4 regions of the Tritonibacter sp. AK171 genome follow, and region 1 is predicted to be linked to each of the others. Evidence: riboswitches for the same ligand, from Rfam matches in the RefSeq annotation. Region 1 holds a riboswitch; each other region holds the start of a gene.

What was found. A riboswitch is a leader RNA that binds a small molecule or an ion and turns the genes downstream of it on or off. The one in region 1 is predicted to bind cobalamin.
Region 2: another riboswitch for cobalamin. It lies ahead of QNI81_RS14270 ((2Fe-2S) ferredoxin domain-containing protein); the one in region 1 lies ahead of QNI81_RS06515 (TonB-dependent receptor plug domain-containing protein).
Region 3: another riboswitch for cobalamin. It lies ahead of QNI81_RS02790 (CbtB domain-containing protein); the one in region 1 lies ahead of QNI81_RS06515 (TonB-dependent receptor plug domain-containing protein).
Region 4: another riboswitch for cobalamin. It lies ahead of QNI81_RS02860 (DUF1636 family protein); the one in region 1 lies ahead of QNI81_RS06515 (TonB-dependent receptor plug domain-containing protein).

The regions. Positions count from the first base shown of each region.
Region 1 is NZ_CP126134.1:1,368,830-1,376,328, reverse strand. It holds gene QNI81_RS06535 (adenosylcobinamide amidohydrolase) at 1-14, opposite strand, end outside; gene QNI81_RS06530 (ABC transporter ATP-binding protein) at 26-784, opposite strand; gene QNI81_RS06525 (FecCD family ABC transporter permease) at 781-1,764, opposite strand; gene QNI81_RS06520 (ABC transporter substrate-binding protein) at 1,761-2,609, opposite strand; gene QNI81_RS06515 (TonB-dependent receptor plug domain-containing protein) at 2,613-4,514, opposite strand; cobalamin riboswitch at 4,673-4,886, opposite strand; tRNA gene QNI81_RS06510 (tRNA-Leu) at 5,069-5,153, opposite strand; tRNA gene QNI81_RS06505 (tRNA-Gly) at 5,346-5,419, shown strand; gene QNI81_RS06500 (acyl-CoA thioesterase) at 5,506-5,979, shown strand; gene pgl (6-phosphogluconolactonase) at 6,010-6,681, opposite strand; gene QNI81_RS06490 (usg protein) at 6,783-7,052, opposite strand; gene gyrA (DNA gyrase subunit A) at 7,244-7,499, shown strand, end outside.
Region 2 is NZ_CP126134.1:3,024,219-3,031,717, forward strand. It holds gene QNI81_RS14255 (ABC transporter permease) at 1-216, shown strand, start outside; gene QNI81_RS14260 (iron chelate uptake ABC transporter family permease subunit) at 206-1,150, shown strand; gene QNI81_RS14265 (iron ABC transporter ATP-binding protein) at 1,147-1,899, shown strand; cobalamin riboswitch at 1,940-2,154, shown strand; gene QNI81_RS14270 ((2Fe-2S) ferredoxin domain-containing protein) at 2,243-2,962, shown strand; gene QNI81_RS14275 (ABC transporter substrate-binding protein) at 2,949-3,881, shown strand; gene QNI81_RS14280 (FecCD family ABC transporter permease) at 3,882-4,889, shown strand; gene QNI81_RS14285 (ABC transporter ATP-binding protein) at 4,879-5,661, shown strand; gene QNI81_RS14290 (methyl-accepting chemotaxis protein) at 5,669-7,499, opposite strand, start outside.
Region 3 is NZ_CP126134.1:591,392-598,890, reverse strand. It holds gene QNI81_RS02825 (cobalt-precorrin-6A reductase) at 1-101, opposite strand, end outside; gene cbiE (precorrin-6y C5,15-methyltransferase (decarboxylating) subunit CbiE) at 100-1,308, shown strand; gene QNI81_RS02815 (cobalamin biosynthesis protein) at 1,305-1,667, shown strand; gene cobM (precorrin-4 C(11)-methyltransferase) at 1,664-2,458, shown strand; gene QNI81_RS02805 (cobyrinic acid a,c-diamide synthase CobB) at 2,540-3,856, shown strand; gene cobA (uroporphyrinogen-III C-methyltransferase) at 3,853-4,590, shown strand; gene QNI81_RS02795 (DUF1636 family protein) at 4,587-4,955, shown strand; cobalamin riboswitch at 5,017-5,227, shown strand; gene QNI81_RS02790 (CbtB domain-containing protein) at 5,267-5,437, shown strand; gene QNI81_RS02785 (CbtA family protein) at 5,442-6,140, shown strand; gene QNI81_RS02780 (hypothetical protein) at 6,250-6,741, shown strand; gene cobF (precorrin-6A synthase (deacetylating)) at 6,813-7,499, shown strand, end outside.
Region 4 is NZ_CP126134.1:602,760-610,258, reverse strand. It holds gene glpD (glycerol-3-phosphate dehydrogenase) at 1-1,317, shown strand, start outside; gene cobO (cob(I)yrinic acid a,c-diamide adenosyltransferase) at 1,430-2,104, opposite strand; cobalamin riboswitch at 2,129-2,365, shown strand; gene QNI81_RS02860 (DUF1636 family protein) at 2,465-2,944, shown strand; gene cobW (cobalamin biosynthesis protein CobW) at 2,964-3,998, shown strand; gene cobN (cobaltochelatase subunit CobN) at 4,141-7,386, shown strand; gene cobG (precorrin-3B synthase) at 7,383-7,499, shown strand, end outside.

The DNA of each region.
Region 1 (7,499 bases):
CAAGGGCGGTCCAATATAACCCTGGTCACTTCAGCACCGACAGCGGTTGGAACACCGGTCCTTGATCTGTTTGCTGATGCCAGACGGAGATACCAAACGCCTGCGCCATCAAATCTTGCGTTAATACCTCGGCGGGCGGGCCATCAGCAATGATACGCCCCTCGACCATCAACAGGACGCGGGTGCAATGGCGCGCCGCAAGACTGAGGTCATGCAGCGACACAAAGGCCGACCGCCCCGTTTGCGCCAGTTCGGAAAACACCTCCATGGTAGATATTTGATGCGCGGGGTCCAGACCTGCTGCAGGTTCATCCGCCATTAACAGAGGCGTATCCTGTGCTAAGGCCCGCGCAATCAGTGCCCGCGCTTGCTCGCCTCCAGAGAGACGCGAAGCCGCACGTTTGCGCATCGCGTCCAAACCCATATGCGTAATGGCACGATCCACCAGCGTCTGATCGTGCGGCGGCAGGCCCCGGCCCGAGGGCAAATGCGGCAAACGGCCAAGGGCGACCAGGCGTTCCACCGGGATGGGCCAGGCGATCTCTCGCGCTTGCGGCATCCAAGCGGCTGCCTTGGCCCGCTTGCCTGAACCCATCAGAGCCAGCGAACTCCGCCCCTCGGCCTGCACCAGACCAAGCGCCGCCCGCATCAGGCTTGATTTACCAGCGCCGTTAGGGCCGATGAGCCCTACAAATTCACCCTTACCAATCTCGAGATTCACGTCTCGTAACACGGGGCGGCCACGCAATGTGAGCGAGAGGTTCTGGACAGAAAGAAGGCTCATGCCAGCTCCTTTCGTGTCTTGTAAATCAAGTGCAAAAACAAGGGCGCGCCGACCAAGGCCGTAACAACGCCCAATTTCAAATCGCGCGCCGGTAGGATGACACGCACTGCGATATCCGCCATCTGTAACATCACCGCGCCACCGAGGGCCGAAGCCCACAGGAGCCGCGAGGGCTGCCCCCCAACCAAGGAGCGCAGAATATGCGGGACCACAAGACCGATGAACCCAATCGCTCCCGCCACCGCTGTCGCCCCGCCGACAATACTGGCTGTCCCAAGGACAAGGATCAGGCGCAGGCGCTTGAGGTTGATGCCGAGGCTGTCCGCTGCGTCCTCGCCCAGCGTCAGAGCGTCTAAACCGCGCCCAAGTGACAGCACCAAAATAGCTCCGACCGTAAGGAACGGCAGCAGCAAAAACACATGTATCATGGAGCGATCTGCAAGCGACCCCATCATCCAGAACACGATCTCATTAGCGGCAAAAGGATTGGGCGAAAGGTTCAAAACCAGCGACGTCAACGCGCCTGCCATGGCCGATATTGCAATACCCGCCAAGATCAGCGTGAGCGATCCGCCTTGTGGTCCGGCCAAGGTCATCACCAGAAATACACCTAAAAGCGCACCGGAGAGTGCCGCTATCGGCAGTCCCAGCGTTGCACTGGCCGCGATGCCGGTGTTGATTGCCAGCACCGCACCAAAGGCCGCAGAGGAGGACACCCCAATCAGCCCCGGCTCCGCCAGAGGGTTGCGCAGATACCCCTGCATCGCCGCGCCGCATAACCCCAAACCGCCGCCAATCAAGGCTGCCAAGAGCGACCGTGGCAGTCGGATTTCCTGCATCACCAGAGAAAGCGGACCGTAGTCGTCAGAAAACAGGGCATGAAGGCTATCGCCAAGGCGCACATCCGCCGGACCTACTGTCAGTGAGACACCAAACAACAGAACAATCAGCGCGCTAAGCGACAGCATGAGCCGCGTCATTGGGACACTTCCTTTGTATTTTGACCTACTTGGAGGTCTTCGCGCGCACTCACGAGCGCCTCGACAGCGCGCAACACATGCGGCGTGCCGCACACCCAGTCGCCATCGCGCATTTGACCCGCACGACTGCGTGCCGCAAAATAATGCACCACCGGATGGGCAAGCACATCCTCAGAACGCGACGCACGCGCATAAGGTCGGGTGCCGACCAGCAAGTCCGGATCAGACAGCGCCAACAGTTCCAGCGGCAACGTGCCTGAAAAATCATACCCGTAGTCTCGGGCAATATTATAAAGCCCCGCCGCCTCAACGATCTGGCCCGCGAGCGACATATGCCCAGAGGTATAGCCATTGGCAGAATAGAGTGCTGCGCGCGGGCGATTATCGTCCGCTGGCAAAAGTCGATTGAGCCGCGTCTCATACTCTGCAATCAAGGCGTCAGCCGTATCTGTGCGTCCCAGAACCTCTCCCATCTGGCGCAGGCGCGCGGAGACATCTTCCAAAGAATTCGCTGGCTCAAACACCACAACGGGTACACCGAGGCGGCGCAGCATATCGGTGGTTGCACGCGTAGAAAAACTGCCCGCAATCACCAGATCTGGTTTCAGGAGGTAAATCTCCTCCGCCAGTCCGTGATTTACAGGATAGGCCATGGCATCGTCTGCCATGGCGGAGGCGCGTTTGTCGCGCGCAATATAGGACACGGAAACCAGCTGGCCGGGGGCAGCCACCATCATAGCCAGCTGATCCGTGCACAGATTCATCGACACCACGCGGGCGGGATCGGCCAGAGTGCCGCTTGCGCCAAAGATGAGGCCCAGCAGAAGACCAAATGCCCGCCCCATGGATCAGAACGATGCCTTGAGGCCGATGTAGGCAGCCCGGCCACGCTTTGCGTAGCCCCAGACATCGGAATAGTCCTCGTCAAAGAGATTGGTGATTCGTCCGGTCAAGGTCACATTCTCCGTCAGCTCATACTGGGCTGCCAGGTCGACAGTGGTGTAGGCGTCCATCTCCACCGTTGCGTAGCTGCCCCAGTATTGGGTGTCGTAGTTCCCGGCCACGTGACGCAGGTCTGCCGTGATCAAACCACGCCCACCGAAGGTTTGCACGATCGCGCTCAAAAGAACCTCGTGTTCGGGGCGACGGACTTCCACCGATCCATTCGGGTTCGTCGCATCGAGATAGGTATAGGCCAGACGCAGATCGATCACATCCGTGGCTTCCAGTTCCGCGCTCACCTCTACGCCCTGACGGTCGCTGTCGCCTGCCTGATTGCGGTAGGAAAAGATGCTGGCGCTGGTCACCGGATCGGTGCCTACAAAATACCTCTCGATCTCGTTTGTGAGCGTTTCGTTGAAATAGGTCACATCGATCACGCCACGGCCCTGCAGCACCGGCACTTCGACACCGATGTCAAAGCTGCGGTTCTCCTCCGGCTTCAGGTTCGGATTGCCCTGATAGACCGAGGTGCCGTAATCTGCGTTGGCATAAAGTTCAAAATAGGATGGGTTGACGATCCCGGTTCCGGCAGAAGCGTGCAACCGCACGCCTGAGGCAAAGGTATAGGACGCACTAGCGGTCCAGGTGGTGGCATCATCAAAGACCTTGTTGTCGTCAAACCGCGCCCCAAGCTGGATGTCCAGCCCGTTGCCGAAGCTGCCGCGATACTCCCGCGCCACGGAATTTGACTCACGGTTATAGGCGGGATTGGAGCTGCTCGTGTCTTCTTCCCATTCCAGCATCGCGTTCAGCAGATGGCTCGCATCGACAACCTGGCCGCCGTCAATCGCATAGCTCAGGAGATATTTCGCGGCCGTGGTCTGGGTCTCGGTCGGGGTTCCACCATTGTAGGACTGGTCGTAATCGGTGCGTTCATAGGAAAGACGATGCTTCATCCGGCCACCGAGCATTTCGTATTCGGCAAAGACTTGTCCCAGCCGCTCGTCGCGCTCGCTGTATGGGGCGGCTTCGTCGACGACATAGGAAGCGGCGTCAGTCGCGCTCCAGGACGTGCTGTCGTTGTCGTATTCCTCATCGGCTTTGCGGAAGGTGAACCCGAGCTTCAGCTCAGGGGTGACGAGATAGTCGCCGGAAAGTTGCAGCGTGCTGCGGCGGATGCCATCCTCTTCGCCGCCATCGCCGGAGATATCGTAGCCGTCATCCTGGTCATGGGCGAGACTGAGGGAAAGGCCACCGCGGTCGGTGCGCGTGGAGGCTCGAGCCGAAGCCCGCCATCCATCTGCGCCGAGTTCCAGACTGCCGCCGTACTCCTGGCCGATATTGCCCTTCTTGGTAATGATGTTGATTACCCCGGAAGAGGCGTTGGAGCCATAAAACACTGACTGTGGCCCGCGCAGCACCTCGATCCGTTCGATATTGGCAGTATCGAGCCCGGTAAGGATGTATTCCCCGTCGCCACCTGTTGCTTCGATGCCGTCGATCAGGATCAGCGTATGGTTGCCCTCGCCACCGCGTATACGGACCTGGGTAAAGCTGTCCCCGGAACCATTTACTGCGAGACCGGGAATGGAGCGAAGTGCGTTTTGCACGGATGTAATGCCGCGTTCCTCGATGTCCCGCGCGGTCAGGACGCTGGCCGAACGGCCGTACCGTTGCAGTTCCATCGGGGTAAATCCTCCGGACACGATAATTGGCTGAAGGTCGATCACAGGATTGTCCTGTGCTTTGGCGTTCCCGGCTGCAACAACCGCGCAGATCGCAAAGAAAGAGGTAGCTGTCGTTCTCATTGTCCCAAAACCCTTATGACCTGCGCATACAGGTCAACGCGCCGCATGTATGCGGCTTCTTTGTCTATCTTGAGTTCGAGGAAACGCAGAGGCTCCCGCAAACGGTGAAAATACCACCGCATCGGAACATCCGAAGTCCTTGGCACGCCCCGCGCCCGGACTGGGTGATTGTTCGGGCAGGTCTCCTGACTCGCGGGTCGAGGCTTTGTCGCGCCTTCCCGCCCCTCTGGGGCAGTGGTCTGTTGCGACATCGCTCTCCGCTTACAGTTGCGGGGGCAGTCACGGATTTGGTGCCTGTTGGCTACACCACACCGTGTTCCCTTTTAACCGGGTGAAGACTTCTCCAGCCGGACCAGAACGTTGGGCAATAAGCAGGATGCACCCAACCCTGTCAAGTTTCCAGAAGGCGCATTAAGGAATTTGTAAGGACGCCGAGCACCAAGTGCGCGCTCCCCCTTCTTGCCGCAGAAAATCGAGCGACAAAAGTCTGCAACCACTTCGGCGCATACTTTCGCAGGTCCCATATAGGCGAGGTTTTTGGTCTTAAGGGAGTTTGGTGCGGGTGAAGGGACTTGAACCCCCACGCCTTGCGGCGCCAGAACCTAAATCTGGTGCGTCTACCAATTCCGCCACACCCGCAGTGAGAGCGTATTTGTCAGCCTCGCCCGAGAATGTAAAGTGCTTTTGCGCGGATCATGCCACTCATCGGGCGTGCAAACCGATCCCCCCTCAGTGATCATAGTATTCCTCTGAATAAAGGCAGAAAAATTGCTCTGGCTTTGCTCAAAACGCTTGCCGTTGTTCTGCAGACAGTGATACTGAGCGCATGTCGCGGGTGTAGCTCAATGGTAGAGCAGCAGCTTCCCAAGCTGACGACGAGGGTTCGATTCCCTTCACCCGCTCCACTCCGCTAAATTTCACATGATCGCTGCGTCGCATTGGTGCCGAAATGGGTTGCGCCTTTGTATGGTTCTCCGTAGTCCCCTATCTTATGGAACCACGCTTTCTCACACCGCTCACCGCCGATGAACAACTTGCCCAAGGGTTGCCCGCAGCCGTGCCCATGGCCATGGCGGATCGTGTTCGTTTCTCTGAAATCGACATTCTTCAGCATGTGAACAACAAGGCCTACCTCGACTGGTTCGAGGCGTTGCGGGTGAACTACTACAACAGCCATTTCCGCCATCATTTCAACGGTGATGAACCGCGTCACGTGGTCCGCAATGCCGATATCCATTATGTGCGTGAGATGGTTCTGGGGGAAACTTACGTGACCACCGCACGGGTGCTGTCCTTCAGACGGACCTCGTATATTCTGGAGCAGCAAATCTGGTCTGGAGATTTGCGCGCCAGCATGGTCGGTGTAATGGTGTTCAGATCTGCAGACGGTAGCGCAGGCTACCCGATCCCGGAAAGCCTGCGACAGCAGTTTGTCACATTGGATGGGGCAACAGAGGCAAGCTGATCGCCTCCGCGCGCCTTGGTGCGGCGTGACTTATTCCGCCCAGTGAACCTGACATTCTGACAAAACAGCCTGAATAGGTGCCTCTTCCGGTGGCAGGCTCTGTGCGCGCTCGAGTGCCTCGCGTTTCTCTGCCCCAAAGATCACCAGATGTTTCGCCATTGCCGCATCCAGAACATGCGCCGAGAGCGTGATACGCGCCTCGGGTTGGCTATCTGGGCGCATCACAGCGACTTCCGGCGCATCAGCAGCTAGGGCGTGCTCAAGCCCGGCGACGCCGGGAAACAGCGAGGCGGTGTGCATATCCGTCCCCATGCCCAAGAGCGCAACCGCAAGACCACCCTGCCCGCGCACTTTTTCCGATAGGCTTTCGATGGCGTCATCCGGCTCCAGCCCGTCTGTATAAAACGGCAGGAATTGCGCCTCAGCCGCGCGATTGGTCAACAACCGGCTGCGGATCAGCTTGGCGTTGGAGCGATCGCTGTCTTCGGGCACCCAGCGCTCGTCCGAGGCCATGACGCAGACATTGCCCCAATCCAATTCAGCCGCGCAAAGGTCATCAAAAATCGGACCCGGCGTGGTGCCACCCGCAACGGCGATTGCCGCGCGCCCATTGCGCAGCAGATGATTTTTCAGATCCCCGGCAATACGATTGGCCACCGAGATCGAGAGCATCTCTCTATCCGGATATTCGTTGAAATTCATGACACTGCTCCTGAATTCTGAGGTGACATCATTGCTGATGTGACATTCTGAACAAAACAGTGTCATAGCTCAACCCGAAGGCCAAGTGCCGCCATGCCGGCTCAGTTGATATAGAATTCGCCCACCACGTTACGCCATTCCCCGCTCGACATCATTTTACGATGCGAAAAGCGGACATGATGCAGCGGACCTTCGATTTCCTGTTTCCAGAAATCTATGAAGGAAAACAGTCGCGGATGATCCGGTGCCAGATCATAATCCTGCCAGACAAACGTGTTGAGGACATGTGTATAGTCAGGCATGTGATAAGTGAATTCAGCCGTGGTCAGGCCGTAACCTTTGAGCATCAGTTCCGTTTCAGATGGTTCCATTTACATCCTCCGAAAAAGGGTTGATGTAACCAGCCTACGGAAGACAGGTAAATTTTCATATAAATCATATTGTTAGCAGATAAGCGCCATTGCTGCTAAGGTTTGCGGGGCTGCTTGCTTGCACGGTATATGCGCGGTCTGATATGGTGACCCCACAACATATAGATCCAAAAGAGAAGCGGGCAGCCAACGTGAGCGATACGCCGGAAACTCCTGAAAACCCTGATGAAAACCTGCCAGCGCGCCCGTCTTATGATGGTCCGACGGTTTCCATCGAATCCGAGATGCGCAATTCGTACCTCGATTATGCGATGTCGGTTATTGTCAGCCGTGCCATTCCCGACCTTCGGGATGGTCTGAAGCCGGTGCACCGCCGGATTCTCTATGCCATGCATGAGACCGGCAACAGCCACGACAAGGCCTACCGCAAGTCGGCCCGTCCCGTCG
Region 2 (7,499 bases), 1.5 Mb from region 1:
GTGGTGCCAAATCTTGTCAGCCGCCTCGTCGGTGACAATCTGCGCCGCAGCCTGCCGCTGACGGCAATGGCGGGTGCAGGTTTGGTCTTGGCTTCGGATATTTTTGCGCGCCTTGTGGTGCATCCGTTCGAGGTGCCCGTGGCGACCGTCATCGGCATCATCGGCGCGGCTGTCTTCCTGTGGATGCTTTACGGCAGAGGGCAGCATGTATCGTAATCGCCTGTTGTTACTCACGCTCGCCCTCGTGGCCTGCGCACTCGCCTATCTGTTCACTGGCGTGAAGGGGAGCCTTGAGTTTGCGCTGATGTTTCGCGGCAAAAAACTCGCGGCATTATTGTTGATTGGCGCAGCGCAGGCGGTGGCGGCGGTGATGTTTCAGACCATTTCCGGCAATCGCATCCTGACACCTGCGATCATGGGGTTTGATGCGCTTTACGTTTTGATCCTGACAGCCGCAGTGGTCGCACTGGGAGCACCTGCCTATCAACAGCTCGATCCGGGGCTATTGATGCTGACCAATGCGACGTTGATGTGTGCGGCGGCGGTGATGCTCTTTGGCCTGTTGTTGCGCAAAGGGCAGGGCGACCTGATGCGCATGCTTCTGACCGGGGTGGTCTTGGCGGTCATGCTGCGTTCTATCACTGGCCTCTTGCAGCGTGTGATCGACCCAAGTGAATACGCTGTAGTACAAGCGGCCTCTTTTGCGCGGTTCTCGCGGGCCGAAACGGATCTGCTGGGCGTCTCCGCTCTTCTCTGCTGTGGTGCACTGGGATTGGCGTGGCGTATGCGGCACCGGTTGGATGTGCTGGCACTCGGACCGGTGGCATCAACCTCGCTGGGGGAACCACCACTTCGCGGGCAGCGCTGGGCGCTCTTGCTGATTTCAGTTCTGGTTGCGGTCTCGACCGCATTGGTGGGGCCAGTGGCCTTCTTTGGTCTCTTGGTTTCTGCGCTGACCTATCTGGTTCTGCCAACCTATCGCCATGCGATCCTGCTGCCGGGTAGCGCGCTGATTTCCGGCGTGATCCTTGTTGGCGGCCAATGGGCGCTCGAGCGTGTCTTTGCCTTTACCACCCCGCTCAGTGTCGTGGTCGAATTCCTTGGTGGGGTGGTGTTCCTGCTGTTGTTGATGAAAGGACTGAAACGATGATCGAGGTCCAGAACCTGTCCCATGATATCCATGGTGCTCCGATCCTCAGGGATATTTCTGTCTCTGTCCCCAAAGGCGGCGTTGTCGCGCTTGTTGGTCCCAATGGTGCGGGTAAATCCACGCTGCTGTCGCTCATGGCGCGGCTAATACCGCGGCAACAGGGGCGTATCACGGTGGATGAGCTTGTCGTGGGCGAAAGCGATGACAAGGATTTGGCACGGCGCCTCGCGATTCTGCCGCAAACGGTTCACGCCGCAAGCCGTTTGACAGTGCGCGATTTGGTGGGCTTTGGCCGGTATCCCTATCACAGGGGACGCCCAACGCCTGATGACCGCGCGATGGTTGAGGATGGCATGCGCCTCTTTGATCTGTTGCCGCTGGCAGAACGGTCGCTTGATACGTTGTCCGGTGGGCAACGACAGCGCGCGTTTGTGGCGATGACCTATGTGCAGGATACGGATTATTTGCTGCTGGATGAGCCGTTGAACAATCTCGATCTGGCGGCCTCGCGCGCGCTGATGGCCCGCCTCAGAGATCTGGCAGACAATAAGGACCGCACGGTTATCATCGTGCTGCATGACATCAATTTTGCCACCGCCTACGCCGACCGTGTTCTGGTGATGAAGGAGGGGCGCCTTTGTGCAGATGGTGCACCACAGGATGTGATTACCGAGACGCTGATCCAGAGCGTCTTTGAAACCGACGCGCCATTGCGCACGGTTGAGGGTCGGCCGGTCGTGATGGTCTGATCCGGCTCCTCCCTGTCGCTTGACACAGGCCGTCTCACTGACGCAAGAGAGTAGCGATGGTTCCCCGACGCCTAAGGCAAGTGGGATGAAAAGGGAATTCGGTGAGGAGGAGCCAAAGGGCGCCGAATCCGAAACTGCCCCCGCAACTGTAAGCGGCAAGTGCCCCGTCACACACCACTGATCCAAATGGGTCGGGAAGGGACGGACGCGCAACGACCCGCAAGTCAGGAGACCTGCCATCGCGATGTATAAACCAAGCGGGCGGTGGGCCTGCGGAGGACGCGATGCCAGATGTGATGTATCTGATGGACTGCAGTTGCCTACCTCCCGTTGGAGGGCTGGGATGCACGTTTATCTCTACCTGATTTCAGCGACTTACGTGAGCGCAAAGCGTTTCGCAGCACTGGCCCAAGGGCTTGAGGCCGCCGCTCCTGTTCCCGTCATGGCCATTCGACTGGAGGCAGAGGGGCAAGGTCTTTGGGCTGCGCTTGATGAACTCCTCGCGCGGGGGGCCAGCCGTATTGATCTGCGCCCGGTCGGAATGCCGTTTTCACAATCGCTGGAGAAATGGCTGCCCAGTGCAGCAGGTGCATGGCTTGCCCAGCAATCGGGCTCAACACCGGAGTTGTTTTTTGCCAGCAGCCCGGAACACGACGCGGCCACCGTGCGCGCTATTGCGCGGGCTGAGGTACCCCTGCGCCGGATTGGTGAAAAACCTGCGGGTGAGATGGGGAAGGGTTGGGATTTGCCGCCTGCGCATCGGCACCACCTGTTGGTTTGCACAGGTCCGCGTTGCCATGTGAAAGACGCGCCCAACCTTGCTGACACACTCAAGGTGGAAATTCGGCGCGCCGGGCTCAGTGACAGCTGCTTGGTGACCACCACCGGTTGCGTGTTTCCATGTAACGCCGGACCGGTGATCGTGCATTACCCGCGCGGCGATTGGTATCGCGTGGCCGATCTCTCAGACATCCAGAGCTTTGTCGCGACCGTCCTCGCAAAGGGTGGCCGACTTGAACATCTTATTTTTCATCAAACGGGAGTGTCCCATGAACCTGCGTAATTTGCTGCTGCCGCTCGGGTTGCTGGCCTCGGCGGCGCATGCCGATCCGGTCACCATTGAAAGCTGTGGCGTCTCACATACTTTTGAGAACCCACCGAGCCGCGCCATCACCCTCAATCAGCAGGCGACAGAAGTCATGCTGGCGTTGGGGTTGCAGGACGCGATGGTTGGCACCGCCTATATGGATGATGCCATCCCGGAACAATGGAAGGCCGCCTATGACACCGTGCCCGTGCTGGCTGAAAAATACCCAGCTGCTGAGGTGGTGTTGGCAAAGGAGCCTGATTTCCTCTTTGCCGGATTTGGTTCTGCTTTCTCTGAGGACAATCTCGGCGAGGCGACCAAATGGCATGACCTTGGCGTTGGCACCTATCTGGTGGATGCTTCATGTAAGGAAAAGCACCCCAAGGACGTGCCTTTGACTGTTGAGCCGATCTTCCACGACATTGAAACGGTTGGGAAACTCTTTGCAGTCGAAGATCGTGCAGAAGACCTAGTGGGCACGCTCAAAGCCCGTCTGGACGCAGTGACGGCCACGCCTGCGGGCGAAGGCCAATCCGCGTTTATCTACGACAGCGGTACCGATACGCCGTTTTCTATTGGTTGTTGCGGCGGGCCTGCGCTTCTGTCTCAGCTCACGGGTCTCAATAGCATCAGCAGCGATGTTCCGGGCACTTGGGTCGATCTGTCGTGGGAACGCGTTGTGGCCGCTGATCCGGATGTCATCCTGCTGATTGAGGCCGACTGGTCCACGGCTGCCGACAAGCGTGCCTACATGGAGGCGGACCCGGTGTTGAGAGAGTTGCGCGCTGTCAAAGAGGGCCGTTTTGTTACCGTGCCGTTTTCCGAAACGCTCTTGGGGATGCGATTTGCCGATGGTGTTGAAAACCTGAACGATCAGCTTGCAGGGCTGAAATAAGTGAGCCGAGGATCGCCGCTCTTGCTGCCACTTTCTGTTGCGGTGCTACTGCTCGCGACGGCGGCCGGTGTCCTTTGGGGCACGGCTGAGATCACTTGGAGCGAACGGCTGGCGATCCTTTTGCGCAGTGAAGACGCGCCGCGCGGTTTGTCGATGATTGTTTGGCAGTGGCGCATCCCTCGGGTGCTTGCGGTGGGCATGATCGGTGCGGGGCTGACCCTTGCGGGTTTGTTGATGCAAACCGCGCTGCGCAACCCGATGGCTGACCCTTATCTCATGGGGGTGTCATCTGGCGCGTCCGCTGCTGCGGTTGGAGCGATTATTTGGTTTCCCGCAAGCGTTACGCAGACGCTGGGCGTGCCGTTGATCGCGTTCCTTGGTGCGGCTGCGGCGTTTTTGCTCACCATATCGCTATCGACACGCCGTGGGCGATCCCTCGATCCTTTGGTGGTCATTCTTGCGGGCGTTGCGGTGTCTCTGATGTTTCAGGCGCTCACTGCGTTTTTCCTTTATGTCGGCGATCCGCATGCCACCCGCAACGCCATGGGGTGGTTGATGGGAACCGCCGCTGGCACCGATTGGCATGAACTGCCGCTGTTGCTGGTGATACTGGTGATCTCCCTGTTTCTCGCCTTGCGAACGGCATCCAAGCTGGATGCGACCCTATTGGGGGACGAGCGTGCGCAATCTCTTGGGGTGAACGTGGGGCGCATCCGGGTATTGGTGTTCTTTGTCACCATTGCACTGACGGGTATCGCAGTTGCGATTGCGGGGATTGTGGGGTTTGTTGGTCTGATCTTGCCGCATATGGCGCGGCTGCTGGTTGGCGCGCGCCACCGGGTGCTGATCCCGCAGGCTGTGATCCTCGGAGCGATCACCTTGATCCTCGTGGATTTGGCTTGTCGGGTGCTCCTCGCGCCTGAGGAATTACCGCTCGGGGTTCTGCTCGCATTGCTGGCTGCCCCGCCGTTCATATATATCCTGAGGGGGATGGCGCGTGTCCGATGAGCCAATACTCGAAATTTGTGATCTCTCGGTAGACGTGGGTGGGCAGCCTTATGTGCGGGATCTGTCGCTCCGGGTCAAACGCGGGCAATTCCACGGGCTTCTTGGTCCCAATGGCGCCGGTAAAACCACACTTCTGCGGGTTCTGTATCGTGCGCTGCGGCCTCAGGCGGGCGAGGTACGTCTGCATGGCCGTGCGCAGTCAGAGTATAGCCCCATCGAATGGTCTCGGCATGTGGGAGCATTGGTGCAGGGTGGGGGGCTGCTCGCAGGTCTGACACCTGCTGATATCGTAGAGATTGGCCTGACAATGCGGGACATTCCTTGCGAAAAGCGCAGAGAAGCAACGCAGGATGCGCTGCAATTGGTTGGGCTTCAGGACAAGGCGAACCAAGACGCCGAGAGCCTCTCTGGCGGCGAGTTGCAGCGTTGCTATTTCGCTCAGCTTCTGGCCTGCGATCCTGAGGTCTATGTTCTGGACGAGCCGACCAACCATCTGGATTTGCACTACCAGCTCAGACTGCTGGATGAGGTCAGGCGCCGTGGGCGTACCGCGATCGTGTCATTTCATGATCTCGGGCTGGCGGCGCGCTATTGCGATACGGTGCATTTGATGCAGGAGGGGCGATTGGTGGCCGAAGGCATGCCGGAAGATGTGCTCACCCGTGAGGTTCTCTATCACCACTATCGTGTTGACGGCGTACTAAAGGGTCACAGTCTTAAGTTAGAAGGGCCGGTTCTTGATGGAACCAGCCCTTTGCAAGCAGCAGAGTGACGAGACTTTAGGCGACCATATGCCCCTCGCCCGGAGTGTCGTAGGCCTGATCCAGATTGGCGGAGTGGCTTGAACCCGTCTCCTCGATTTTGAACCGATTTACCGATGCCACCAGCTTAGCCGCCTCATCGCGCAGCATTTGTGTTGATGCGGCGGTTTGTTCCAGCATGGCGGCGTTCTTTTGCGAGCTCTGATCTAGATGCGTGACCGCACTGTTCACCTCAGTGAGGCTGCTGGATTGCTCAACATTTGCGGCACTGATCTGGTCGACCATTTTGACGATACTGGCGACACTCTCTTTGATTGCGCTTAGTTCACCACCCGTGCGGCTAACAAGTTCAACACCCTGAGTGACCTCGTTTGAGCTGTTTCGGATCAGCTCATTGATCTCTTGGGTGGCTGCCGCAGAACGTTGTGCGAGGGCGCGTACTTCGGATGCCACGACTGCAAAACCTGCTCCAGCCTCGCCTGCACGGGCTGCTTCTACGCCAGCATTCAGCGCCAGTAGATTTGTCTGAAACGATACACCCTCGATCAGATCGGTGATCTTGCTGATCGCTTCTGAGGCTTCGCGAATCCGGTTGATGGACGCGGTTGTTTCCTCGGCCACTCTCAGAGTGGAGTTGACCCGGTTCTGGGCGTCGCGCACGAAATCATAGGCTTGGCGAGAGTTGGATGCGGTATCCTGAACAGAATCGTTCAGTACTTGGATGGCCCCAGTGGTTTCTTCAAGCGACGCAGCGGTGTCTTCACCGCGTTTGGATGCATCAAATGTCGCTGCAGCGATTTCATTCGCGGTGTTATTCAGCGTGATGCTGCTTTCGGCGAGTTGGCGGATGACGTCAGTTTGCGTTTGGCTGAGCGTATCAACAGCCATAGCGATGTCTGCAAACACTCCGCGATGGGTATCAGGCATCCGCACCGTGAGGTCGCCGCTTGCAAGTGCGTCAACGGTGAAACGGACGTCGGCGAGTCCGTTCTCCACGACTGTTCCGATGGCATTCACACCGTGACCCAACTCGGCAAACTCGCTGTCATCGTCCTCAACCGGGATGCGCAAGGAAAAATCCCCCTGTGCGCAGGCACTGATGACTTTGGTAATCTCAACCGCAAAGCGCTCGCGTTCGATTTGCCCTTTGCGGAAGTTGTCGATGGCTGTGCTTACAGCCTGCACTTCGCTGATAGAAGACTGTGGGATTGCTACGTCGAATTTTCCCTCAAACATCTTATTCAGTACGTTCTGAATTTTCAGCAACGGTTTTGCGATCTTCTGAGCCAACGCGAAACCAAGGGCGATAAATACGAGAAGTCCGATACCCGCCATCAATGTCGAGCGCTGCATCAACTCATCCTGCGCAATCCGAGCGTTGGATACGATGGTATCGCGGCGATCATGGATCAGGTTGAGCGTATCTGCGAGAATAGGTTCGGCAGTGGCGTAGCGCTCCGACATGACACCGGTTTGTTTGTCCAGCGCCATCGTTTCTTCGACAAAAGCTGCGAAGGTAACACGGTAGTGCTCCAGCAGCGCGTCTATCTCCGTCTGTTGTGCGGCACTATCATAATAGCTGTCTGGAAAAGCACGGAATTCTTCAACCCGTTTTTGCAGGCGATCCAGGTACTTTGTATTCTTGCGCATGATGAAGTCTTTCTCGTGCCGACGCATCATCAGCATCTTCACCTGCATTTCGGGGTAGGACGTCGCTTTCAGGCTCTCCTCGACGGAATGGACCGCACTGCGGAGTTCCCCCTGAAGGCCAACGGTTTCATCTAAACCAAGCGCTCTGGACGTTGCGACAACATCAGAAAAACTGCTGGCGTAGGATGCTACGGCATCT
Region 3 (7,499 bases), 780 kb from region 1:
TGACGCCCGGCCACCGGATCGTCCGAAACCCAGGCTTGCGCCAAATGCGCCGCCAGATGCGAAGCTTCGGTGGTGCCGCCCAGAAGCAGGAGCTTGGTCATGTCTGATCCTCTGACAAAGGGCGGTGCGCGCCCATGGCTGACCCTGATCGGGCTGGGGGAAAATGGCCCCGAAGGGCTGTCGGATGCAAGCCGTGCAGCACTCCGAGTCGCAGAAATCATCATCGGCGGGCCGCGTCATCTGGAACTGGTCGATGCAGGCGCACGCGGGCAGGCCTGGCCCGTACCGTTTTCCACTGTACCGGTGCTGGCCGCACGCGGTCGCGCGACGGTGGTGCTGGCGTCCGGCGATCCCTTCTGGCACGGCGCAGGCGGCAGCCTGCTGCGCGATCTGGACCGCTGCGAATGGACGTCCCACCCGGCGCCCTCCTGCTTTGCGCTGGCCGCCAATGCGCTGGGGTGGAAACTTGAGGACACGCTCTGCCTAGGCCTTCATGCCGCGCCCTTCGCGCGCCTGCGCCCGGTTTTGGGCCGTAGCACGCAAGCGATCTGCACCCTGCGTGATGGCGCGGCGGCGGCGGAACTGGCTGCCTATCTATGCGAGATCGGCTTTGGCACCAGCGCGATCACCGTGCTGGAGCGCCTTGGCGGACCAAAGGAGCGCATCCGCACGACCACCGCCCAAGGGTTTGACCTCACCGACATAGACGCCCCCGTGGTGGCGGCACTCACGGCATCAGGCACGGGCCTGCCGCAGGCATCCGGCCTTGAGGATGCACTCTTTGCCAATGACGGGCAGATCACCAAACGCCCCATCCGCGCGCTGACGCTCTCGGCCCTTGCCCCGCGCGTGGGCGAACATCTGTGGGATATTGGCGGCGGATCGGGATCTGTCTCGGTGGAGTGGTGCCTTGCGGCCCGAGGGGCCACGGCAACCACATTTGAGGCCCGCGCCGATCGGCTGGAGAATATTCGCCGCAATGCCGCGGCTTTTGGCCTTTCGCATCGCATGACAGCCCTTGAGGGCCGCGCGCCGGAGGTACTGGAGGGTCGTTCCCCGCCCGATTGCGTATTTATCGGCGGCGGAGGGTCGCAGGCCCTCATCGACCACCTCTGGCAGATCCTGCCCGCAGGCACGCGCCTTGTCGCCAATGGTGTGACACTGGAAACCGAGATCCTGTTGATGCAGGCTCATGCCACTCATGGCGGTCATCTGCTCAAAGCGGAAATCGCCGAAGCTGGCCCCTTAGGGTCCATGCGCGGCTGGGAACGTGCCCGCCCCGTGATCCAGTGGAGCGTCACCCGATGATGATTGCAGGCTTTGGCTTTTCCAACCGCGCCACCGAGGCAAGCCTTGCGGAGGCTTACAATGCGCTGCAAAGGCGCCCGGATCGGGTGGTGACCCTGCGTGCCAAGGCCGACAGCCCCGTGTTTCGCGCTTTTGCGCTGGCACAAAACCTCACGGTCGAGACCCTTGATGAGGACCAGATCACCGGGGTCGCGACCCCCACCCTTTCGCCGCGCATCCATGCGCGGTTCAACACCGGATCGGTGGCCGAAGCCTGCGCCCTTGTGGCAGCGGGCGCAGGCGCGCGGCTGATCCAGAGACGATTTGTGACCACGGACGGGCTTGCCACCGTGGCGCTTGCGGAGATGATAGAGAGATGACCGTTCATTTCATTGGTGCCGGACCGGGTGCCGCCGACCTGATTACCCTGCGCGGGCGCGACCTGATCGCGGCCTGTCCGGTGTGCCTTTATGCCGGCTCTCTGGTGCCCGAGGCGCTGCTCAGCCATTGCCCCGAGGGGGCCAGGATCATCAACACCGCGCCGCTGTCGCTGGATGAAATCATGGCAGAGATCGCCAGTGCTCACGCCGCCGGCCACGACATCGCGCGGCTTCACTCCGGGGATCTGTCGGTCTGGTCCGCCATGGGCGAACAGCTGCGCCGCCTGCGCGATCTGAATATCCCCTATGACATCACCCCCGGTGTGCCTGCCTTTGCGGCTGGTGCGGCGGCGCTGGGGACCGAGCTTACCCTGCCCGGCGTGGCACAATCGCTGGTGCTCACGCGCACCTCGGGGCGCGCCTCGGCGATGCCCGAAGGCGAGACGCTGGAGAATTTCGCCGCCACCGGCGCAACGCTTGCGATCCACCTGTCGGTGCATGTGCTGGACGATGTGGTGGCGCGGCTGACGCCCGCCTATGGCGCGGAGTGTCCGGTGGCCATCGTCTGGCGCGCCAGTTGGCCGGATCAGAAGATCGTCAAGGCAACGCTTGGGTCCATTATCGAGGCAACCGAGGGCGCGCGCGGGCGCACCGCGCTGATCCTCGTGGGCCATGCCCTGGGCGCAGAGGATTTCGCCGAAAGCTGCCTTTATGGCGCGGATTATGACCGCCGTTATCGTCCGCAAAGTGCCGACAGCCCGTGGTCGGAATGGAGCGAAGGCGATGACTGATCACGCGATGCATCACGCCAAGATCAGCGCCCGAGTCTGGGTGGGGGCGCAAGCGACACGAGCGAATGAGGATTGGCACATATGACCCATTTCCCCAAAGGCCTGATGATCTCCGCGCCCTCCTCCGGCACAGGCAAGACCACCGTCATGCTGGGCCTGCTGCGCGCGCTCAAGGACGATGGTCTGACCGTGCAGCCCTTCAAGAGCGGACCGGATTATATCGACCCCGCGTTTCACTTTGCGGCCGCCGGACGAGCGTCCTTCAACCTTGATACATGGGCGATGGACAGTGCGCTGCTTGATGCTGTCGCCACCCAGGCCCAAGGCGCTGATATCTGCGTCGGTGAAGGGTCGATGGGCCTCTTTGACGGGGTCGCCACGCGCGGCCAGTCTGGCTTTGGCTCCTCGGCAGAGACCGCGCTCAGGATGGGCTGGCCGGTGGTGCTGGTGATCGACGTGGGCGGACAAGCACAATCCGCCGCCGCCACCGCGCTGGGGTTCAAGATGTACAACCCCGATTTGCCCTTTGCGGGCGTGATCCTGAACCGGGTGGCCAGCCCTCGGCACGAGCGGCTCACCCGGCTCGGGATGGAGCGCGCGGGCGTCAAGGTGCTTGGCTCCCTGCCCCGGCGCGGTGATCTGACCCTGCCCGAACGCCATCTTGGCCTCATTCAGGCGGTGGAGCACCCGGACCTTGAGGCCGCGATTGCGGGCTATGCCGCCTTTTTGCGCGAAAACGTCGATCTCGACGCAATCCAAGCGGCGGCCAGCACCGCTGCCGCACCCACGCCGCGCGCCCTGCCACACCCGCCTGCGCAGCGCATCGCATTGGCGCGCGATGCTGCGTTTTCCTTTACCTACCCGCATCTGTTGGAAGGCTGGCGTGCCGCCGGGGCCGAGATCCTGCCGTTCTCGCCCCTGAAGGATGAGGCCCCCGCCACCGACGCCGATCTGGTATGGCTGCCCGGCGGCTATCCGGAGCTGCATGGTGCCACACTTGCCGCTGCCGAAAACTGGCGCAAAGGCATGGCAAAACATGCTGAGACCAAACCCGTGCATGGCGAGTGCGGCGGCTATATGGCGCTGGGGGAGGCCCTGATCGACAAGGAAGGCACCCGGCACCAGATGGCGGGGCTCCTCGGGCTTGTCACATCGTATGAGAAGCGCAAATTCCACCTCGGCTATCGCCGTGCGGAATTGCAGGCCCCGATGCCGGGCTTTGACAATGGTGCCTATTTGCGCGGGCATGAGTTCCATTACTCGACCATTCTGGATGAACCCGACGCACCGCTGGCGCGCGTCATGGACGCTGACGGCAATCCGGTCCCCGAAACCGGATCCATCAAGGGTCATGTCACCGGCACCTTTTTCCACCTGATCACCGGAGAGCACGCATGAGCGGGTTTGTCAGCTTTGTCTCCTCCGGGCCGGGTGATCCGGACCTGCTGACGGTAAAGGCCGTCAAACGTCTGGAAGCGGCGGATGCGGTGCTGTTTGACGACCTGTCCTCGGGTCCGATCCTGTCGCATGCGCGCGAGGATGCGGATCTGGTGGGCGTGGGCAAACGCGCGGGCCGCCCCTCGCCCAAACAGGACCACGTGAGCCAGCTTCTGGTGGATTATGCCCAATCCGGTGCCCATGTGGTGCGGTTGAAATCCGGGGATTCCGGCGTCTTTGGCCGCCTTGAGGAAGAGATGATCGCACTGCGCACCGCTGGCATCAAATATGAGATCATCCCCGGGGTTACCGCCGCCTCTGCCGCCGCCGCCGCTGCGGGAATTCCGCTGACCCGGCGGCTGACCGCGCGCCGGTTGCAGTTCATCACCGGCCATGACGTGACCGGCGGCCTGCCGGATCACATGAACCTTGCGGCCCTTGCCGACCCTGAGGCAACCACCGTGGTCTATATGGGCAAGCGCACCTTTGCGGCGCTGCTGTCCCTGCTGCTGGAGGCGGGCCTGCCGCAAGACACACCTGCACTGGTGGCGCTTGGGGTCTCGACGCCCGCGCAAGAGCTGCACCGGGTGACGGTGGCCACCCTGCCCGAGCTGTTGGAGGCGATCACATCGCCTGCGCCGGTACTGATCCTATATGGGCCACTGGCAGAAGAAGACGCCCCCGCCCCGGCATGACACAGCCCATGATCTCGCTCTGCCGTACCTGCCGCGACGCAGACCCTACGCTGACCGACCAACTGGCGGCGGCGCTGCGCGCGGCGGGGCTTAAGGCAGAGGTGCAGGGGGTCGATTGCATGTCAGGCTGTACCCGTCCGCAGACCCTCGCCGTGCGCCAGAGCGGCAAGACTGCTTATCTCTTTGGCGAGATCACCACGGCGGACCTGCCAGATATCATCACCTTTTTGCGGCTCTATGACGCCAGCGCCGACGGCACGCTGAGCGATGCGCGCCCACTGGGCGATCTGCGCTTTAAGGCGATCGCACGCATCCCTGCGACCTTGGGCCAGACCGCAACACCACCAGATCAATCGCAGGGCTAGATGACGGGAACGCGCGCCGCAAAGGCGGTTTCATGCTTGACCGATCAGACCCCGACACCGCAATATCACCGCTATACGGTGTCCCAGAGCGCACAGCGCCGGGACTGAAACGGGAATGAGGAACGGCGGACCCAATCGCGGCGCCCGAGCCTCAACCGCCCCCGCGACTGTGAGCGGAGAGCGACATTCAGCATCCACTGGCCCTGCGCCGGGAAGGAGAATGATCGCCGCGACCCGCAAGTCAGGAGACCGGCCGTATCAAACGAGGACAGTTAATGTGCCGTCGGGTGTGACGGTACGGAGGACGACTAATGACGACCAAGACGATCAAATCGACCGCCTCTGCCGGCAGCATCATCCCGGTGCTCTTTGCCGTGGTTCTGGGGCTGGGGATCATCACCGTGACGGGCCATGTCCAGGCCTCGACCCTGCATGATGCGGCGCATGACGTGCGCCACGCCACCGGCTTCCCCTGCCACTAAGCAGATGTTTGGACGCATTCTGACCAGCGCGCTGTTCGCTGGTGCTGCAGCGGGGCTGATTGCCGCCCTTCTGCAGCTTTTCTTCGTGCAACCTGTGCTGTTGCATGCTGAGCTATATGAATCCGGCGAGCTGGTGCATTTTGGCGGTGAGGCCGTTTCCGCCCACCCCGATTTGCCCGGCCTGTTTGATGAGCCGATGCGCAATCTGCTCAGCATTCTGTTCACCATGCTGACCTACACTGGCTATGCGCTGGTGATGGTGGCCTTGATGTCTCAGGCTGAGCGGCAGGGCCATGAGATCACCGCCCGGCATGGAATCATCTGGGGGCTTGCGGGCTTTGTCGCGTTTCACTTCGCTCCCGGTCTGACACTGGCGCCAGAAGTACCCGGCGTCGCTGCCGCAGATGTGGGCGCGCGGCAGGTCTGGTGGGTTGCCACAGTCGCCAGTGCAGGGGTTGCCATGTGGCTGATCGCCTTTGGCGGCAATCTGGTGGCCTATGTGATCGCCGCATTGTTGCTGATGGCCCCGCATGTGATTGGCGCGCCAGAGCCTGATAGCTTTACCGGTCCGGTACCCACTGAAATTGGGGCGCTTTTTGCGGCGCGTGCCTTTGGGATTGGCATGGCGGCATGGGTCTTGCTTGGAGCGTTCTGCGCCTATTTCTGGCAGTCAGAGACCGCACACGCAGAGACCACCGCATAAGCTGACGCCTTTTGCCCCCGCCGCTGCAACAGGTGTCGCGGCGGGGGTTTTAACACAGGGCGGCCCCTTCGCCGTTCTCACGAGAGCTCCTCTAACATATTGAGATCACATGTCCCGTTCGCTTGCGCTTTTTGCCATTGGCCTTGTTTTTGGGGGTGGTATCGGCTTTGTCACCGCTGCCGGAAATGGTGTGGCCTTTGAAGGTCACGACCATAGTAATCCCGCGCATCATGGCGGCACCACCGGGATGATGGCGCACGATCATTCTGCCATGGTGAACACCCCCGCGGGTGACGACGCCCCAAGGGTCGAAATCAGCGTCACGCCCGATGCAATGTCAGGTTGGAACCTGCAGGTGGAAACGCAAAATTTCCGTTTTGCCCCAGAACATGCCTCAGGCGCGGATCAACCCGGCGAGGGCCACGCCCATGTCTATGTAAACGATGAGAAAATCGCGCGGCTCTATGGCGCATGGATGCATATCCCTGCTCTTCCCAAAGGCGGCGCAGAGGTCAAAGTCTCGCTCAACTCCAACAGCCACGGCATGATCGCGGTCGATGGCGTCCCGGTCGAGGCGACACTCTGGGTCGGCAGTCAGTAACCCTGCCCTCTTGACCTCTCTCCCAGAGGCCCCCATTGCGGTCAGACCACTAGAACGAACGGAGAGCGCCCATGCTCCAGCTTTGCCTGATCGGTATCGGCACCGGCAACCCCAAGCATCTGACGCTGGAGGCGGTCGAGGCGATCCGCGCGCAGGATCTGATCTTGATCCCCCATAAGGGCGCTGGCAAAGACGATCTTGCAGGCCTGAGGCAAGCAATCTGTGCGGAAGTGCTGACCGGGGTAGCGCATCCGCCTAAGATTGTTGAGTTTGACCTGCCCGTGCGTGATCCAGCCACAGCAGACTATCGTCAGCGCGTGGACAACTGGCACGATGCTATCGCGCAGGTCTGGCAGGCTACGCTGGCGGCACATCTGCCCGAGGGCGGACAGGCAGGGTTTCTGGTCTGGGGCGATCCTTCGCTCTATGACAGCACCATGCGCATCGCCGAGCGCCTGAAGACGCGGATGGAGATGCAGATGCGAGTGATCCCCGGCATCACCTCAATTCAAGCGCTGACGGCGGCGCATGGCGTACCGCTCAATCACATCGGCGCACCGGTGCAGATCACCACCGGCCGCCGCCTGCGTGATACGGGCTGGCCTATGGGCTGCGACACGCTGGTGATTATGCTGGATGGCGAATGTTCCTTTCAGAGCATTGCGGCCCCCGAACACGTGATGATCCACTGGTCCGCCTATGCGGGTATGGCCAATGAGATCAATATCGCGGGGCGGTTGTCTGAGGTGCAGGAAGAG
Region 4 (7,499 bases), 770 kb from region 1:
TCATGGCCGATGCGCTTCGTGCTGCCCTTCCACAAGGACATGCGGTTCGACAACACCACGCCGACCTCCAAACTGCTGACCACCGTCATGCCATGGATGAAAGGCCGCCGCCCTGCATGGCTGATCCGGCTGGGTCTTTTTATGTACGACACGCTCGGCAAACGCGGCATCCTGCCCGGCACCGCAACCGTGGATCTGACCACGGATGAGGCAGGCAAGCCTTTGAACTCCAAATTTAAAAAAGCGTTTGAATATTCCGACTGCTGGGTCGAAGACGCGCGCCTCGTGGTGCTCAACGCCCGCGATGCCGAGGCCCGCGGTGCAGAGATCATGACCCGCACCGAGGTTGTAAATGCCACCCGCCACGCGGATCACTGGGAGATCCACCTGAAGGATCTCGCAACCGGTGAAGAAACCACCCGCCGCGCCAAAATGCTGGTCAACGCGGGCGGTCCCTGGGTGGCCGATGTGCTGCGCCAGAAGCTCGGCCAAAACAGCCGCGAAAACGTGCGCCTCGTGCGCGGCAGCCATATCGTGGTGCCAAAACTCTACGACCACGGGCGCTGCTACTTCTTTCAGGGGCAGGACGGGCGCATCATCTTTGCCATTCCTTACGAGGAGGATTTCACCCTCATCGGCACCACCGACGCTGATCACCCCGATCCCGAGACCAAACCCATCTGCACCGAGGAAGAGCAGGATTATCTGGTCAAATTCGCGTCGAACTATTTTGACACACCCGTGACCCGCGACCAGATTGTCTGGACCTATTCCGGCGTGCGGCCCCTTTATGATGACGGCGCCAGCTCCGCCTCCGCCGCGACACGCGAATATGTCTTGACGCTCGACAAGACACAGGCCCCGCTCCTCAATGTGTTTGGCGGCAAGATCACCACCTACCGCAAACTGGCCGAGGCGGCGCTGGACAAAATCAACGAGGTCTTCCCCAGCCTGCCTTCGGAATGGACCGCAGGTGTACCCCTGCCCGGCGGCGATTTCCCGGTCGAAGATGTCACACGCTTGCGCGAAAAACTCGCCGCCGACTATCCCTTCCTGTCGGCCTACGCCACCCGCCGCCTGATCCGCGCCTATGGCACCGAGGCCTGGGCCATTCTGGGCGACGCCAAGGCGCAGAGCGATCTGGGCGAGAGCTTCGGCGCGACCATCACGGCCCGCGAACTTGACTGGGCGATTGCCCGCGAATGGGTGCGGACGGGCGAGGATTTCCTGTGGCGGCGCACAAAACTCGGCCTGCGTCTGGACCCTGATGCGCGCACCGCGGTCGACGCTTATATCAAATCCCGCGTCACCGACTAACAAAACAGAACGACAAAAGAGAGGGGCACAGCGCCCCTGCCTCTTCTAACTCAAAATATCCCGGAGCGCGAGGCAGCGCCTCGCATCCCCGCTCACGACACACGCTGAGGTTTCAGAACTCCACGCCTTTCTGAGCCTTGATGCCAGCCCGGAACGGGTGCTTCACCTGCGCCATCTCGGTCACAAGATCGGCGATCTCGATCAGCTCTTCCTTCGCGTTGCGCCCGGTCAGCACCACATGGGTCATCGGCGGTTTGTGCTCGACGAGGAACTCCAGAACCTCCTGCAAATCCAGATACTCATAGCGCAGCGCGATGTTGATCTCATCGAGCAGCACCATGGTGTTCTTCTCATCGAGGATCATCTCCTTGGCCTTTTCCCAGCCCGCGCGGGCCGCTGCAATATCGCGGGCCTTGTCCTGAGTTTCCCACGTAAACCCCTCGCCCATCGCGTAGAACTGGCACAGATCCGAGAAATTCTCCTCGATCAACGTCCGCTCGCCAGTCTGCCACGCGCCCTTGATGAACTGCACCACCGCCGAGGGCATGCCATGGGCGATGCAGCGCATGATCATGCCGAATCCCGAGGACGACTTGCCCTTGCCGGGGCCAGTGTGAACGATGATCAAACCCTTTTCGCCATCTTTGGTTTTCATCATCCGATCACGGGCGGCCTTTTTCTTGGCCATCTTTGAGGCATGGCGTGCCGCTTCTTCGTCCGAGATGTCGGTTTCGCTACTTGCGCTGGTCTGATCGCTCACGGGGTCGCTCCTGCTGTTTGGCCCCATGTCTTGACAAAGAGTGCCCCCATGGCGCAAGGGATTTTCGTTGGTTCCCGAAGGTGACACCCTTCGGGCGAAGAGGGAATGTGACAAGGCACGCCGCAGCGCGCCCCAAGCACAGCCGCCCCCGCGACCGTGACCGGAGAGGTCTCCCGACGCCACTGGCGCACCCCTAGGGGCGGCACCGGGAAGGCGGGACGACCGTCAGCACCCAACCCGGGTCTGGCATCCGCAAGCCGGGAGACCTGCCAGCGCGTGTGAAACCGGCGGACGGGGTGTGCCGCGACCGGTTGAGGGCCTGCCACACATGGCACGCGCCCCCATCTGGCCTGCCCCGCCTCGCCGCTGAGGAGGAGAAAAGGCCGCATGGGAGAGACCCCTAGCCAGAGCCCGGAGCCGGTCGTCCTGACCGTCTGCACCACCTGTCGCCAGACCGGCAGCGATCCCGAAGCCATGCGCCCCGGCCGCATCCTTGCAGACCGTCTTGCGGGCAGCGCGCTGCCCGAGGGCGTCACCGTGCGCGGGGTCGAGTGCCTCTCGGCCTGCTCGCGGTCCTGCACGCTACATCTCTCCGGTGGCCCTGCGCGCTGGAGCTATATCTACGGCGATCTCGACCCGGATGCCCATCTTGAGGATATCCTCACCGGTGCTGCGGCTTATGCGGCGACCGAGGATGGTTTTGTGCCATGGCGCGAGCGCCCGGTGGTGTTTCGCAAACAATCGATCGCCCGCATCCCGCCCGTCTCCATGCCAAGCGTCGCGCTAACCCCGACGCCCGCCCCCGAGCGTCACGACTCTTCCAGTGACACCCCAGACACGCCTGCCACCGAGCTTGCGCAGGATTGACCCGAAAGGCCCATTTCACATGACCACATTGAACAAGATCCCCGTCACCGTCATCACCGGCTTTCTGGGGGCTGGCAAAACCACTCTGATCCGTCACCTGATGCAAAACCCGCAGGGCAAGCGCCTCGCCGTGGTGGTGAATGAGTTTGGCACCGCCGGTGTCGATGGCGACATCCTGAAATCCTGCGCCGACGAGAGCTGCCCGGCGGAGAACATCATGGAACTCGCCAATGGCTGCATCTGCTGCACCGTGGCCGATGATTTCATCCCCACCATCGAGAGCCTGATGGCGCTGCCCGAGCCGCCCGAGCATATCGTCATTGAAACCTCCGGTCTGGCACTGCCGAAACCGTTGCTCAAAGCCTTTGACTGGCCCGCGATCCGCTCGCGCATCACCGTGGACGGGGTGATCGCCCTGGCCGATGCCGAGGCCGTCGCCAAGGGCCAGTTCGCGCCGGATCTGGACGCCGTGCAGGCCCAGCGCGAGGCGGACGACAGCCTTGACCATGAAACACCACTATCCGAGGTCTTTGAGGATCAGATTTCCTGCGCGGACATCGTTCTGTTGTCCAAGGCCGATCTGGCCGGTGAGGCTGGCGTCGAGAAAGCCCGCGCAGTGATCGAATCTGAGGCCCCGCGCAAGCTGCCGATCCTGCCGATGACCGAGGGCGTGATTGACCCCCGCGTGATCCTTGGCCTGGGGGCCGCTGCAGAAGACGACCTTGATGCCCGCCCCAGCCACCACGACGGCCATCACGATCACGAACATGACGATTTTGAGTCCATCGTGGTCGAAATGGGCGAAGTCTCCGACCCCGAAGACCTGCAAAAACGGATCATCGAGATGGCCCGCGCCCGCAACATCCTGCGGGTGAAGGGCTATGTGGCCGTGGAAGGAAAACCGATGCGAATGCTGGTACAAGCGGTGGGCGAGCGCCTGCGCGCGCAATACGACCAACCCTGGGGCGCACAGGAGCGCAAGACCCAGCTGGTGGTGATCGCCGAGCATGATAACATCGACACAGCAGGCATCCACGCCGATCTCGGGACCTGAGTTTCTATGCGGGCGAAGTGGAAACACATCGTTTTCGTCCGGCCGAGAGGCCGGACAGCCCCCGACCGCCCCCCCGGGCGGGGGCTTCTCCCCCACCCGCGGTCCGGGGCTATCCTCGGCGTGTCCAAACGGAGCTAACCTCATGCACGTCGTCTTCCGCGAAAGCCACGGGCTCGGAGAAACAGACACCCCCTATGACGTCGGGCAGACCCCCGGCGATCTGGTGGTGCTGTCCTTTTCCGACAGCGACCTGGGCGCCTTTGCGGCGGGCTGGCACCGCGCGGACGGCAAACTTCCCTCCACTCGGCTTGCCAATTTGGTGGCGCTCAAACACCCGCTCTCCGTCGATGTCTACGCCGAACAGACGCTGGAGGGCGCAAAGGGTGTCTTGGTCCGGCTGATCGGTGGCGAGAGCTACTGGTCCTACGGTCTGGCCACGCTTCAGGATCTGGCCCGGCGCAAAGGCATCGCGCTGGCGATCCTGCCCGCTGACGGTCAAGAAGATCCGCGCCTTGATGAGCTGTCCACCCTGCCGGTTTCCACCCTGCGCCGCCTTCAGGCGCTGTGCGATGCGGGCGGTGCTGTCGCCGCGCAAGCGGCACTGGCGCAGCTGGCGCTGGCCTCTGGCCTCTATGCCAGCCCGGTGATCGGCAAGAAAACCGTGCCGGATTTCGGGTTCTACGACCCCGACCGGGGCGCGCTGGACGCCCTGTCCGAGATCGACAAACCCTTGGTGCTGGTCAGTTTTTATCGCTCTTATCTGACCTCAGCCGACACCGCCCCTGTGGATGCGATGATCCGTAGCCTGCGGGCGCGCGGGTATGCCGCCTATGGCGTTTTCGCACCGAGCCTCAAGGTCCCCGAGGCGGTCGACTGGCTACGCGCGGAACTGCCCGCCCTGAACCCCGCCGCGCTCATCAACGCCACCGCCTTTTCCGCGCAGGGGCGCGATGGCAGCGCCTCCCCGCTGAGCCTCACGGGCTGTCCGGTGTTTCAGGTGGCGCTGTCTACGGCCCGGCGCAAGGATTGGGATCTGGCGGATCGCGGCCTGTCGCCTGCGGATCTGGCCATGCATGTGGTCCTGCCAGAGGTGGACGGTCGGCTGTTTGCCGGGGTTGTCAGCTTCAAATCCCCCACCAAGCGCGACCCCGATCTGGAATATTCCCGTTTCACCCACCGCGCCGATCCAGAACGGGTGGAGGCGGCGCTGGATCGCATCGAGGCACATTTGCGGCTCGCCCGCAAAGCGCCTGTCGACAAACGCCTCGCGCTGGTGCTCTCGACCTATCCGGGGCGCGATTACAACCTCGCTCACGCGGTGGGGCTGGACGCACTGGCTTCAACGTCCGAGATTCTGCGCGCCCTTGCGACCGAGGGCTATGCCGTCACGGCCGAGGCAGACCTTGGCGCGCGCCTCTCGGATGAGACGCTGACATGGCCGCTCTCGGAGTATCTCGCAGCCCTCGCCCACCTGCCCGCCCGCTTGCGCGCGGATCTCACCGCGGCTTGGGGCGCGCCCGAGCAGGACCCCGCGATCAGGGACGGCCTCGTGCATTTTCGCGCGCTGCGTGCGGGCAAGGCGCTGATTGCCCTGCAACCCGAACGCGGTGACGTGCAATCCCGCGATGACGACTATCACGACCTCGACCGCACGCCGCGCCATGGCTATGTCGCCTTCTATCTCTGGCTCCAGAGGCAAACGGATGTGCTGGTGCATGTGGGGGCCCATGGAACGCTGGAGTGGCTGCCGGGCAAAGCGGTGGCACTCTCGGCGCAGTGCTGGCCCGAGGTACTGGCGGGGGATCTGCCGGTGATCTATCCGTTTATCGTCAATGATCCGGGCGAGGCCGCGCAGGCCAAGCGTCGCATCGGTGCTATCACTCTGGGCCACATGCCGCCGCCTCTGGCACAGACCACGCTGCTCGACGGGATGACGCGGCTTGAAAGCCTCCTGGATGAATATTCCACCGCCGACGGGCTCGATCCTGCGCGCCGCGACCGGCTGATCGCCGACATCCGCGCCGAGGCACAGGGCACCGGCGTCGAAGAAGACCTGGGCATCCCCGCCGACGCCTCGGCGGCAGAGGCCATCACCCGCATCGACCGTTTTGTCTGCGACATCAAGGAAAGCCAATACGGCGAGGGTCTGCATATCTTTGGTCAGGGCGAACATGGCGCGGCAGAGTTGCGCGGGGTGCTGGATGCGCTGGCGGGCAAGCTGGTCTCCCCCGGCCCGTCCGGGTCGCCCTACCGGGGGCGCTCGGATGTGATGCCCACGGGGCGCAACCTCTTTACCACCGATCCCCGCGCGGTGCCGTCGCGGGCGGCGCAGGCGCAAGGGGTCAAGCTGGCAGAAGAGTTGCTGCGCCGCCACCTGCAGGACCATGGCGACTGGCCGCGCGGGTTGGTGGTGGATCTCTGGGGCTCTGCCACCATGCGCACGGCGGGCGAGGAATTTGCCATGGCGCTGCATCTTGCGGGTCTCGCCCCACAATGGGACGCAGGATCCGAGCGTGTTTCGGGCTTTGAGATCATCCCGCTGACCCTTCTGGGCCGTCCGCGCATCGACGTGACGCTTCGGGTCTCCGGCCTGTTTCGCGACGTGTTTCCCGGCCTTGCCCAGATGTTCGAGGCCGCCGCCGCCGCGCTGAGTGCCCGCGAAGAGGACCCAGGCGACAACCCCTACCTCAAGACCACGCCGCGTGTCTTTGGCCCCAAGCCCGGGCTATATGGCCTTGGCATGACCCAACATCTCGATGACTACTCCGAAGAGGCCCGCGCGGCAGCGGGCGAGGCTTGGCTTGCGGCCTCATCGCATGCGATTGACGCAAAAGGGGACATCCACGAGGCGCGCGCCGCGCTTGAGGATCGCTTGCACAGCGCAGACAGCTTTGTACATCTGCAAGATCTGGCGGAGACGGATGTTCTGGTCGCCTCAGATTACGCCGCCCATGAGGCCGGTTTTGCCGCCGCGATGAAGCGTCTGGGCGCTGAGGCCCCGGCGCTTTATCACATGGACGCCACCCGTCTGGACCGCCCGCAGGCGCGCAGCTTGCAGGAGGAAATCGCCCGCGTCACCCGCGCCCGTGCCTCTGACCCGCATTGGGCGACCTCAATGATGAACCACGGTTTTCGCGGCGCGGCAGAGATTGCGGCAACGCTGGATCACATGGCGGCCTTTGCGCATCTGGCCCAAGTGGTGCCCGCGCATCTGTTTGACCTATACTTCGAGGCCACACTGGGGCGCGACGATCTGGTGGCGTTTCTGGAGCGTGAAAACCCCGCCGCCCTTCAGGCCATGCGGGATCGGTTCAACGCTCTGCGCGACGCAGGGCTTTGGGTGACGCGGCGCAATTCGATCCTTGCCACACTTGAGGGCGCAGCATGAGCTCCGCCCCTAAGGTCTATGGCTGGTGCCCCGGCGCGCTAAGGCCGATGATGTCCGGCGACGGGCTGGTGGTGCGCATCCGCGCGCCACTGGGGCGGCTCACGTCTGAGCAG